4 regions of the Erythrobacter mangrovi genome follow, and region 2 is predicted to be linked to each of the others. Evidence: predicted binding sites of a transcription regulator. Region 2 holds the regulator's gene; each other region holds the start of a gene.
The links. The regulator LexA, encoded in region 2, represses DNA repair genes until DNA is damaged. The targets are predictions, from matches to a motif close to GTTCCNCNCTTGTTCT.
Positions count from the first base shown of each region.

Region 1: a site for LexA is predicted at 1,801-1,816, ahead of HQR01_RS11000 (ATP-dependent helicase). Genes of this name have one in related genera too.
Region 3: a site for LexA is predicted at 1,927-1,942, ahead of HQR01_RS04410 (ribonucleoside-diphosphate reductase subunit alpha). Genes of this name have one in related genera too.
Region 4: a site for LexA is predicted at 1,475-1,490, ahead of HQR01_RS08760 (error-prone DNA polymerase). Genes of this name have one in related genera too.

Region 1 covers NZ_CP053921.1:2,162,970-2,166,177, forward strand. Annotated here, with positions in the region: gene HQR01_RS10985 (pseudouridine synthase) at 1-717, shown strand, start outside; gene rsmD (16S rRNA (guanine(966)-N(2))-methyltransferase RsmD) at 714-1,259, shown strand; gene HQR01_RS10995 (hypothetical protein) at 1,351-1,704, opposite strand; gene HQR01_RS11000 (ATP-dependent helicase) at 1,824-3,208, shown strand, end outside.
Region 2 covers NZ_CP053921.1:1,929,276-1,932,483, forward strand. Annotated here, with positions in the region: gene trpD (anthranilate phosphoribosyltransferase) at 1-364, shown strand, start outside; gene trpC (indole-3-glycerol phosphate synthase TrpC) at 369-1,154, shown strand; gene lexA (transcriptional repressor LexA) at 1,469-2,158, shown strand; gene HQR01_RS09875 (ComEC/Rec2 family competence protein) at 2,152-3,208, opposite strand, start outside.
Region 3 covers NZ_CP053921.1:832,054-835,261, forward strand. Annotated here, with positions in the region: gene HQR01_RS04410 (ribonucleoside-diphosphate reductase subunit alpha) at 1-1,874, opposite strand, end outside; gene HQR01_RS04415 (TonB family protein) at 2,466-2,963, opposite strand.
Region 4 covers NZ_CP053921.1:1,703,470-1,706,677, forward strand. Annotated here, with positions in the region: gene HQR01_RS08750 (Y-family DNA polymerase) at 1-963, shown strand, start outside; gene HQR01_RS08755 (PilZ domain-containing protein) at 967-1,443, opposite strand; gene HQR01_RS08760 (error-prone DNA polymerase) at 1,560-3,208, shown strand, end outside.

The DNA.
Region 1 (3,208 bases), 230 kb from region 2:
GCGCGCGCGGGTGTCGCCAGCCGCCGTGAAATCGAGCGCATGATCGCCGACGGGCGCGTGGCGCTCGATGGCAAGGTGCTGAACACGCCTGCGGTGAAGCTTGCGAATTTGCGTGGCGTGGCGGTCGACGGCAAGCCGGTCGGCAACGCCGAGGACACGCGCCTGTTTGCCTTCCACAAGCCTGCGGGAATGCTCACCACCGAGTACGACCCCAAGGGGCGGACGACTATCTATGCCGCGCTCCGCAACACGCTGCCGAAGGATGTAGGGCGCGTGATGCCGGTGGGCAGGCTGGACTACAATACGGAAGGGCTGTTGCTGCTTACCAACGACGGAGAACTGAAGCGGGCGATGGAACTGCCGTCGAGCGGCGTACCGCGTACCTACCGCGCCCGGGCTTTCGGCGATGTGACGCAGGCGCAGCTTGACGATCTGATCGAGGGGATCGAAGTCGACGGGGTGCGCTACGGCCAGATCGAGGCGAACCTCGAGCGCGGCTCAGGTCGAAATCGCTGGATCGAGCTGACCCTGCGCGAAGGCAAGAACCGCGAGGTGCGCCGCGTACTCGAACATCTCGGGCTTGAAGTGAACCGGCTGCTTCGTATCGGCTATGGCCCCTTCCACATCGGCGACCTGCCCCGCGGACAAGCGACCGAGATCAAGCGCGGCGAGGTGGAGGCATTCAAGCGCGAACTCGCGCGCGGCGGGCGAAAGTGAGGATCGTCGCCGGCGAATGGCGCGGGCGCAAGCTGGCCGCGCCGCCGGGCGACCTGACTCGCCCGACCGCGGACCGCACGCGCGAGACGCTGTTCAACATGCTTACCAGCCGCCTCGGCAGTTTCGAAGACCTGCACGTGCTCGACCTGTTCGCAGGTTCCGGCGCACTGGGGCTGGAGGCTCTTTCGCGCGGAGCCGCCTCCTGCCTGTTCGTCGAACAGGATGCGACGGCGGTAAAGGCGATCAGGGCCAATATCGAAACGCTGGGCGCTCGCAGCCGGGCAACCGTGCAGCAGTCTTCGGTGCTGACGCTCGGGCCCGCCAAGGTGGCACAGGAACTGATCCTGCTCGACCCGCCCTATGATACCGGTGCGGGGCAAGTGGCACTCGACCGGATGCTGCGGCTCGGCTGGATAGACGGCTCAAGCTGGATCGCGCTGGAGACCGGCGCGAAGGAAGCGGTGGCAGTCAAGGGGCTTCGCATCGATGCGGAACGCAAGGTGGGCAAGGCAAAGCTCACCCTCCTGCGCCTCGACGCCTGACAGGAAAATGGGGCGAGACCGCCGCAGCAGCCCCGCCCCCTCCAAGCCTCGCGCCAGCCTCACAGTGGGGCGCGAGAGAAAGACGCCATGCCTATTCGTCGGGCCGGGTCGCAGGCAACGGCTCTTCGATCTCGCTCGCAGGGAGACCCGGCCAATATTCGAGCGGACGATTGCCGGTTCGGTTTTTCTCCCAGCCATTGATGCAATTGTCCTGCTGGTCCGGCTTGCAGATCGGCAGGTCGCCCGTCGCTGGAACGTCGGAAGCTCCGGTCGCCTGGACGACCGGCTTGCTGACGAAGCGCGGAGCCATTGTGCTGGCGGGTGCATTTGCCGGAGGCGCGGTTTCGGCGGGTTCGGTGGTGCCTGGTTGCTCAGCCACCTGCGCGAAGGTGGGAGCGACGGCAAAGGCAATCGCTGCCGCGCCTGCCAGGATAAGCTTGGTCATGTCGGCTCTCCAAAACTGTTGTCACCCGAACTACGCAGCACCAATGCCTGCGGTTCCGGGCACCATTCGGGGAGCAGCCTTGCCTTGATGCCATTCGTTCCCTAGCTGTTCCGGTGACCATGGCCGACCTTCCAGCTGACTCACAGAATGGCGAAAATGCCCGGATTCCCGCCTATGCGGCAGTCCTGAACGAACCGCAGCGACAGGCCGTCCTGACCACCGAAGGACCAGTACTGATGCTGGCAGGAGCGGGCACCGGCAAGACCGCAGCGCTTACCGCACGACTGGCACATCTCATCGCGACGCGGCGGGCGTGGCCCTCCGAAATCCTCTGCGTGACCTTCACCAACAAGGCGGCCCGCGAGATGCGCGAGCGTGTCGGGCGGCATATCGGGGACGCGGTCGAAGGCATGCCCTGGCTCGGCACCTTCCATTCGATTGGGGCGCGGATGTTGCGCCGGCATGCCGAGCTGGCCGGGTTGCAACCGAACTATACGATCATCGACACCGACGATCAGTTGCGCCTGCTCAAGCAGCTGATCCAGGAAAACGATCTTGATGAGAAACGCTGGCCCGCACGCCAGCTTGCCGGATTGATCGATCGCTGGAAGAACCGTGGGCTCAACCCGGACGATCTCGATGCGGTCGAGAACGAGGCTTATGCCAATGGGCGCGGGGCGCAGTTCTATCGGCTCTATCAGGACCGGCTGAAGGCGCTCAATGCGTGCGACTTCGGCGACTTGCTGCTCCATGTGGTCAACGTGCTGCGCAATCACCGCGATGTGCTGGAACATTACCAGCAGCGCTTCAAATACATCCTCGTCGACGAATACCAGGACACAAACCAGGTCCAGTACCTGTGGCTGCGGCTGCTGGCGCAGGCACGCAAGAACATCTGCGTGGTGGGTGACGACGACCAGTCGATCTATTCATGGCGTGGGGCAGAAGTCGCCAATATCTTGCGGTTTGAAAAGGACTTCCCTGGTGCAGCTGTGATCAAGCTGGAGCAGAACTATCGCTCCACCCCGCAAATCCTTGCGGCCGCCTCGGGCCTGATCGATGCCAACAGCGAAAGGCTTGGCAAGACGTTGTGGACCGAATTGCCGCAGGGTGAGAAAGTCCGCGTGATCGGCATCTGGGATGGACCCGAGGAAGCGCGACGGGTCGGTGAGGAGATCGAGCGGCTCGAGGCGGAGGGCGCTCCGCTCGATCAGGTCGCTATCCTCGTCCGCGCGCAATACCAGACCCGCGAGTTCGAAGATCGCTTCATACAGATTGGCCTCAATTACCGGATTGTCGGCGGGTTTCGTTTCTACGAGCGCGCCGAGATACGCGATGCGCTCGCCTACCTGCGCGTGATCGAACAGCCTGCCGACGACCTGGCCTTCGAGCGAATCTATAACCAGCCCAAGCGTGGCCTTGGCGCCAAGACCCTTGAGGCCATGCGCCGGCACGCCCGCCGCATCGAGGCCCCACTTGCCGCGGCAAGCCTCGACCTGGCCGA
Region 2 (3,208 bases):
CTTCATCGTCTCTGGTGACGAGGGGCTGGACGAACTGAGCCTGGCGGGCGGAAATGAAATGGCCGACGTCACCGGGCACGATTTCGAGATGAAGAGGGTGGATGCGGGCATAGCCGGGATCGGGCATGCGCCCCTCGAGGCGATACGTGGCGGCGATTCGCGACATAACGCACAGGCACTCACCGCACTGCTTGCTGGTGAAAGCGGTCCCTATCGCGATACGGTGAGATTCAATTCGGCGGCCGCGCTACTGGTTGCCGGTGCCACCGAAAGTTGGGAGAGCGGCGCGGCGATGGCTGGCGAAGCTATCGACAGCGGCAAGGCTGCCAAGCTGCTGGCCGACTGGATTGAAATGGCGAAGTGAAACGATGAACAAGCTGGTCGAGATCTGCGCCACCAAGCGCGATGAAGTCGCTGCGCGCAAGACTGCTCGTTCGCTGGGCGATCTTGAAGCGCTGGCCGCTGAACAGGGTGCGCCGCGTGGATTTCGTGCTGCGCTGGAGCGCGCGCAGGCAGGGGGTTACGGCCTGATTGCTGAAGTGAAGAAAGCTTCGCCTTCCAAGGGATTGATCAGAGAGGACTTTCGCCCTTCTCAGCATGCCCGTGATTATGCCATCGGCGGGGCTGCGTGTCTTTCGGTACTGACCGATGCCCCTTATTTCCAGGGCCACGAGGACTTCCTGATCGAAGCCCGGGCGGCCTGCGACCTGCCCGTCCTGCGCAAGGACTTCATGGTCGACCCGTGGCAGGTTGCCGAAGCGCGTGCCATCGGTGCCGATGCTATCCTGATCATCGTTGCCGCGCTCGAGGATGCGCAGATGGCAGAAATCGAAGCGGCAGCGATGGAGCACGGGATGGACGTGCTGGTCGAAGTGCATGACGAAGCCGAAATGGAACGTGCCGCGCGCCTTCGCTCGCGCCTGATCGGGGTAAACAATCGCGACCTCCGCACTTTCGTCACCGATCTGGCCACGACGGAACGCCTTGCGCCGCTTGCGCCGCAAGGGGCCCTGCTGGTCGGCGAAAGCGGCATTGCCTCCCATGCCGATTGCCAGCGCCTTGCCTTGGCAGGGGTGCGCAGTTTCCTTGTCGGTGAGAGCCTGATGCGGCAGGCCGACGTCGCGTCGGCTACCCGTACACTTCTGCGGGGATGATCCTGTCCTACAGGTCCGCCGGGCGCTAACTTGGCGGCATGCGTGCACCATTTCCCTTCAAGCTTGCGAATGAACTTGTCGCTCGAGCTGGAGGCAATTTTTTGGATTCAGGACTGTGTTCCATCTGTTCCACGGTTCAGGCCCGTAGCTGAGAGTCTGAACATGACCGACGCGCAATCTGGACCGAATGGAGAACACCTGTTCCACAGGAAAAGCGTAAAAGTGGCGGGATTGCTTGACTTACGAATCATGGTTGCCTAATTGTTCCTTATTCGTTCACGGGTTGTGAACAGCGGCACGGGAGTATCGCACCAATGCTGACGGCCAAGCAGCACGAGCTGATCCGCTTCATCCAGCAAAAGCTGGAAGAGACCGGCATTTCACCCAGTTTTGAAGAAATGAAGGAAGCGCTCGACCTCAAGAGCAAGTCGGGCGTTCACCGCCTGATTTCGGCGCTGGAAGAGCGCGGTTTCATTCGGCGCTTGCCCAATCGTGCTCGCGCGCTTGAAGTAGTCAAGCTGCCTGAAGATGCCGTAACCGGCGGAGCCCGGCCGCGTGCAGCCAATGACGCCGTGTCGGCAGCAATTGCTCCGAAGGCGATCGCGCCCGAACCGGCCAATGACATCATCCAGGTGCCGCTGCATGGGCGCATTGCCGCCGGCGCTCCGATCGAAGCGATCGAGGGTCAGTCTAGCATGCCTGTCCCGGCCGCCCTGCTCGGCCCGGGCGAGCACTATGCGCTCGAAGTGTCGGGCGATTCGATGATCGAAGCGGGTATCTTCGACGGCGATTTCGCGCTGGTGAAGCGGACCGAAACCGCACGCGACGGCGAAATCGTGGTCGCGCTGGTCGACAATGAGGAAGCGACTCTCAAGTACTTGCGGCGTGAGGCTGGTCGGATACGGCTTGATCCCGCCAATGGCGCTTACGAACCGCAAATCTACGAGCCGCACCGGGTCAAGGTGCAAGGCAAGCTGGCGGGACTGTTGCGCCGCTATCACTGAGTGGATGGTGGCGCTCTGCGGGGCCGATCTTCGCGTGGCCGCCACCAGCCATGCTCACCCTGCGTTCGGGCTACCGTGTCGATGCGGCCCGAGGCAAGATAGAGCGCAACACCGCCTTCACGCTGGAGGAATCGACGATCGAGCCTGAGCCATGCGGGGCGGCACGCACGAGGCAAGTATCGATCGGAGATCACGATATCTGCCTTCTCGCACGCTGCAGCGAGCGCCCGCTCCTCAACGAGGTTACGACTGCGCGAAACCAGCAGGCGCCAAGTCCTCCCTCCACGATCAAGCTCCAGCGCGCAAAAGTCATCGCTGCATCGCGCGCCCGACCATTCAGCCAGCGCCTGTGGCTCGGTTCCGCTTGCGGCGATCTCCAGCAAGCTGTCCTGGGCATATCCGCCCTCGCTTTGGCGGAGCACCAGCACCTGATCGCCCTCCCCGACTATCGCGAAGTCACGACCATCGCGCGTGACAAGGATGTCGGGCACAGGTGCGCTCAGCATCCACACCGTTGCGGCAATGGCTGGGACCAGGCCCCAAAGTCGTTGAGTGCCGTGCCACAGGGCGAGCCACAGCCCGCCACCTACGAACAGCAGCAGAGCCGCCGGGGGAACCGGAGGTGCGAGCTTGACTGCCCCGGGCAAGCCCGCGGCGAAGTGGGCCAAGTCGAGCAGCAGCTCGAGCGAATGCCCGGCCAGCCACCAAAAGGGCGCGCCCATTCCTACCATGTCGAACGCCATGGCCAGGGCCAAGAGCGGCATCGATACGAAGGTCACCAGAGGTATCGCAACTAGGTTCGCCAAGGCACCATACACGCCGGCCCGATGGAAGTGGAACAGCACGATCGGCATCAGCGCGATCTCGATCACCAAACCGGTAAGGAACAGAACTGCGAGCCGCCGCCCAAGGCGGGATGTCCACCCCTCCTCTCGCGGTGCAAGGAATTCGCGCACCGGCTTCGCGCCATGTAGCGCGACGATCGCCAGCACGGCGGCAAAGCTCATCTGGAAACTCGGTCCAATCAGCGACTCCGGCCACAACAGCAAG
Region 3 (3,208 bases), 1.1 Mb from region 2:
TTCTCCCACGCCTGGAAGTGCAGCATCATCAGGTCCCACTTGTCGACATCGGCCGGGATGAACAGGTTCAGCGACTGCGCCTGGTCGATATAGGGCGCGCGGTCGGCAGCGAATTCGAGCAGCCAGCGCTGGTCGATTTCGAAGCTGGTCTTGAAGGTCGCCTTTTCCTCGACCGAGAGGAAATCGAGATGTTGGACCGAGCCGCCCTTCTCGAGAATCGAATTCCACACCGCGACCGAGTTCTTGCTCTTCTTGTCGAGCAGCTTCTCGAGATACGGGTTCTTCACGATGAAGCTGCCCGACAGGGTCTTGTGGGTATAGATATTCGCCGGGATCGGTTCGATGCAGGCGCTGGTGCCGCCGCAGATGATGCTGATCGACGCGGTGGGCGCGATCGCCATCTTGCAGCTGAACCGTTCCATTGCGCCGGTTTCTTCCGCATCCGGGCACGCGCCGCGTTCCTGCGCCAGCACCAGCGAGGCTTCTTCCGCCTTGCTGCTGATGTGCTTGAACATCTTGAGGTTCCACACCTTCGCCATGGGGCTTTCGAAGCCGATGCTCTTGGACTGGAGGAAGGAATGGAAACCCATGACGCCCATGCCGACGCTGCGTTCGCGCATCGCCGAATACTTGGCGCGGGCCATCTCGTCCGGCGCGCGGTCGATATAGTCCTGCAGCACGTTGTCGAGGAAGCGCATGACGTCCTCGATGAAACGCTTGTCGGTGTTCCACTCATCCCACTTCTCGAGGTTGAGTGAGGACAGGCAGCACACCGCGGTCCGGTCGTTACCCAGATGGTCGATGCCGGTCGGCAGGGTGATCTCTGCGCACAGGTTCGAAGTCGAGACCTTGAGACCCAGTTCGCGGTGATGCTTGGGCATCATCCGGTTCACGGTGTCGGAGAAGACGATGTAGGGCTCACCCGTCGCGAGGCGGGTTTCGACCAGCTTCTGGAACAGCGCACGTGCATCGATGGTCTTGCGCACCGATCCGTCGCGCGGGCTGACGAGGTCGAATTCCGCACCGGCGCGGACCGCTTCCATGAAGGCGTCGGTGACCAGCACGCCATGGTGCAGGTTGAGCGCCTTGCGGTTGAAGTCGCCCGAGGGCTTACGGATCTCGAGGAACTCTTCGATCTCGGGGTGCGAGATATCGATGTAGCAGGCGGCCGAGCCGCGCCGCAGCGAGCCCTGCGAGATCGCCAGCGTCAGGCTGTCCATCACCCGCACGAAGGGAATGATGCCGCTGGTCTTGCCGTTGAGTCCGACCGGCTCGCCGATCCCGCGGACATTGCCCCAATAGGTTCCGATGCCACCGCCCTTGGAAGCGAGCCAGACGTTCTCGTTCCAGGTGCTGACGATGCCATCGAGGCTGTCGCTGACCGAATTGAGGTAGCAGGAAATGGGCAGGCCGCGCGTGGTACCGCCATTCGACAGCACCGGGGTCGCAGGCATGAACCACAGGTTCGAGATATAATCGTAGAGCCGCTGGGCGTGGTCCTGATCGTCGGCGAAGGCATCGGCGACGCGGGCGAACAGGTCCTGGTAGGTTTCACCCGGCAGCAGGTAGCGGTCGGTCAGCGTTTCCTTGCCGAAATCGGTCAGGTTCGCATCGCGCGCGGCATCGGTCACCACGTTGAAGCGGCGATCGAGGATCTTCTTGCTGTCGTCCTGCACCGTAGCCGCAGCCTTGGCCGCTTCGGCCATGGCTTGGCCGGCCGCCTCCGCCACCAGCGCGTCGGACCCCTTGTCGCCCTTGTCCATTGTCATTGCCTTCTCGGGCTGTTTCTTAGCCGGTGTTGTCGTTGTTTCGGCGGTGTCCTGCATATCCAGATCCAGTGCCATCGCCGTATCATCCCCGCTTTTGAAATCCATCGTGTGCCCCGCCGTTTCTTGCCCCTGGCGGAAGGCGTGACCTGCATCACGTGTTCCGCTTGTGTTCGAGTCGGCGGGCGTCCCTCCCGCCTAGCAATTTTCGTGTCTTCGGGGGCGAAAACTTATCCCGTTCTTTCCCACAGCCCGGCGCGTCCTCAGCGCGCATCCGATATGGGGATGAACGCCCGAAAAGCTAGGTCTAGTGGGTACCCCCGGCAACCCGACCACTAAATACTGAATCAGGAGGGTCTCGCACGCAAGAGGGTCAATAAAGATTTAATGCCTCGCCGTTCCGATCGGAGCAGGTGTATTACAATGCTACAACGCAGCGACGCGTGGGAAAAGCTGGACTGGCGCGACGCGCAAGTCGGAAAATGAATCCGGGAAAAAAATTTTGCGGGCAAAAACGAAACTGCGGACTTGAGATTCAAACGAATCCGGCGGCGCAATTTGTGAACGCTAGCCAACCCGATAAAGTGCAGCTGACGAGCGCGCTTTGGATGATAATCGGGAGCACTCCGCCGGCGCGGGGCGGCATCCCCGCAGAAAGATGCCGCCCCGACTCCGTGACGGTTCCCGACCAGTTGGGACTTAGGAAACCATGCGCGGTGTTAGGTTCAGCGCGAGCACTGCACGTTCCTGCGCAGATGAGGCGATCCGCGCAGTTTCCTCGCGGATAAGCCGCTTGGTAAGGCGCGCCAATTCCACTTGATCATCTGCAACGATGATGTTGGCTTGGACTACTTGCCCTTCCGCGACGCCGGCCGGTGCCGGCGCGAGGCTCGAGAGGCCATGCACGGCACGACGTGCGGCCGCATCAAGCCTGCTGTTGCCTGAGCCCTCGTAAGTGACGACATTGATTGCTTGTCCGTCTTTGCCAACCTGAAAGCGAACCTTGGCGATCCCGTGCACATTTGCTCGTGGGTCGAAGCGTTGACGTGCTAACTGTGAATCAAGATCTTTCGATACCATCGCCACGAATGACGAACTGGAAGGCGGCGAAACCACAATATCTTGTGAAGCGAGGGGCCCGGTCAGGGCCGACGAAGTTGCGACGATCGAGGCAGCGAAAACGACAAGTTTGTTCATTGGACCATCCTTTCAGCGAAAGAGATGATCGGCCGCAGAGAGTATCACGCAGGATGCGACTGGCTGTTATGGTTCAGGCGATGACGGTCTAGGGTCGATCGGCGTTCGGTTGGCCTGCGGGAACCACTCGAACCCTATAAACCATAGCCACTTTGCTGATCTTGTCAAAATACGAATTTTTCTGTGTCGTGTCTGTGCAAAATTGTTATTATATTGTTCATGCTTGGTGTAAAACAACCATAGCT
Region 4 (3,208 bases), 230 kb from region 2:
CGCCTCGGCCTCAGACGCATCGGCGATATCGCCACTATGGGCCGCGACGCGATCCAGCGGCGCTTTCGCAACCGCAAGTCGCCGGCGGCGAACCCGCTGATCCGGCTCGACCAGCTACTTGGCCGTGTACCCGAGCCGGTGCTGCCGGTGATCCCGCAGCACATGCCACTGGTCCAGCGCAGACTGATGGAGCCGATCCGACACCGCCAATTGCTCGACCGGGTAGTAAGCGATCTTGCCGTGGACATGGCATGCGAACTGGAAGGCAAGGGGCAGGGGGCTCGCCGCCTCGAACTCGGCTTGTGGCGGGTCGATGGCGAAGTGGTCGTCCGCCGTCTCGAAATGGCCGCCGCAACACGCGATCCGGTGCATATCTGCCGTCTGTTCGCCGCGCGGCTCGACGATGTGGATGCTGGATTCGGGATCGAGATGTTGCGGCTGCGTGCCAGCTGGGCCGAGCCACTGGCGTTGACCCAGGACGATATCGAGGCAGCGGCGGAGAGCCAAGGTACCAGCCTTGCAGCCTGTATCGACCGGCTCACCGTACGCCTCGGTTCAGATGCGGTCCGTCGCCCAGTGCCCTTTGCCAGCTATTTGCCCGAATGTGCGCAGCGCTGGCAGGCGCCGCTCGAACCGGAGCCGCTCTCGCAAGGAGAGCTGGCCTTTCACGAAAGGCCCCTGAAGATACTCGATCGGCCTGAACTTATCGCGGTGCTCTACGCCACACCCGATGGGTACCCGCAACGCTTCCGCTGGCGTGGTTCGGTGCATGAGGTCACGCGGGTTGCGGGACCCGAGCGGATTGCCCCCGAATGGTGGCGCGAACGCGGTACGACCCGGCTACGCGACTATTACCGGATCGAGGATGATCGCGGGCGACGGTACTGGATCTATCGCCAGGGGATCATCGGCGATGGCCGCGGGGGCGCTCCCGATTGGTTCCTGCAGGGGTTGTGCGCGTAGCCGTCAGTCTGTGCTGGAAGTGCCCAACCTCGCGCGCTTCTGCCCCAGTGGAATATTCCCGCATTGCGCAACCGGCATCGAACTTTCCTCGACGCCATGCGCCGTCTCTTCCACCAGATAGGTGGGGATCGGCTGCTCGAAGTAGACCCCGCAGGCACCGTCCTTGCGCCAGGCGATCCTGCAGAAGACTTCGTTGAGCCCCCAGTCGAGCATGGCGTCGGCGCCTTCCGGGGGGAGGCCCGGGCCCTCGAAACGGGCGCCTTTTTCGGACAAGTCAGTCAGGCGGCCATGATGGGTACCCGCCGTCGTGCGCAGGCTGGCGGGACAATCGACCAACCACCTGCGGACGCTGCGCCTATCTGTTTGGAAACTATTCGCGACGGGGACCGATGCCATGGAAGCCTTCCTTTTGCGGCAGCATCCCGCGAGAGGGTAAACTCCGCCTTTCGGCTTGCGGTAAACGACCTGAAAAGGACGCATTTTTCACACACCGCTAGCAGGATCGTGTTTTAGAACATATAAAGAACAAGTGCGATTCAGGGAGCCTTTCAACGGATACGCGATAGCCGCTGCGGCGGGTGGATAAGCGTTAGCCCATGCCCGAGAACGATCTCCAGGCCCCCAGGCGAACGATCGACCTCGATCCGGATTCGATCGATCCGCTGCCGCGCGCACCATTCGTCGAACTGGGGATGGTTTCATGTTTCAGTTTCCTGCGCGGGGCTTCCGATGCGGTCGACCTGGTCACCCGTGCGCGTGAGCTGGGTTACGATGCGGTCGGGATTGCCGATGCCAATACGATGGCCGGGGTAGTACGGGTTCATGTCGAGGCAAAAACACTTAAACTGAAGCCACTTATCGGTTGCAGAATAGAAACGGTCGAAGGACTGGATTTCCTCGCCTACCCCACCGATCGGGCGGCCTATGGACGCCTGTGCCGACTGATCTCGGCTGGACGGATGGCGACGCTTGGCGGCGAATGGCAGGCCAAGGGTGCCTGCGACATCTCGCTCACCATGCTCACGCAGCACGCTGAGGGCGTACAACTGATCCTGATCCCGCCACGTGACCTTGGCACAAGCTTCACCATCGAGGTTGAGAGCAATGTCGTACCCTTCCGCCCATCGGGAGCGGGCAGGCCTGACGAGGGCAGGATGCATGTCAGCGGAACCCTGGCGGAGGTTCTTACCCATCTCACCCGCCAACTTCCGACGTTGCGCCATCTTGCTGCGAGTTATCTCTATACCGGTGACGATATTGCGCGGATTGCGACACTTGATGCGCTGGCGAAGGCGAATGGCCTTGCCATCCTCGCCACCAACGACGTGCATTATGCGACACCTGACAAGCGTCCGCTGCAGGACGTGATGACCGCGATTCGGCACAAGACCACTGTTGCCGCTGCTGGGTACCTGCTCCACGGCAATGCCGAGCGCTACCTCAAGCCGCCTGCAACCATGGTGAAGCTGTTCGAGCGCTGGCCGCATGCGATTGCCGCCGCGCGCGCGGTGGCTGATGCCTGCAGCTTTTCGCTCGACGAATTGCGCTACGAATATCCGGAGGAGCTTTACCCCGGCGGCATGTCTCCGCAGGCATTCCTTGAAAGCGAGACCTGGAAGGGAGCCCAATGGCGTTATCCGGCCGGTGTACCCGACAGTGTCGAACAGACCCTCCGGCGCGAGCTCGAATTGATCGGCAAGCTCGAACTGGCGCGCTACTTCCTTACCATCAAGGATATCGTCGATTATGCGCGCGGGGTTGATCCGCCGATCTTGTGCCAGGGGCGCGGCAGCGCGGCGAACTCGGCGGTGTGCTATTGCCTCGGCATTACCAGCGTCGACCCGGCCAAGCATGCACTGCTGTTCGATCGCTTCATCTCCGAAGAGCGCAAGGAGCCGCCTGATATCGACGTCGATTTCGAGCACGAGCGACGCGAAGAAGTGATCCAGTACATCTACGGCAAATATGGTCGCCACCGCGCCGGCCTTTGTGCCACCGTGATCCATTACCGCCCGCGCATGGCGATCCGCGAGGTGGGCAAGGCGATGGGGCTGACCGAGGATGTCACTGCCGCGCTTGCCAAGACCGTATGGGGCGGATGGGGGCGCGAGATCAGCGAGAAGCATGCCGCCGAAACGGGTATGGACCTGGCCGATCCGCACCTCCGCCGGGTTCTCAAACTAACCGAGCAAATGATTGGAATACCGCGTCATTTGTCGCAACACGTTGGTGGCTTTATTCTTAC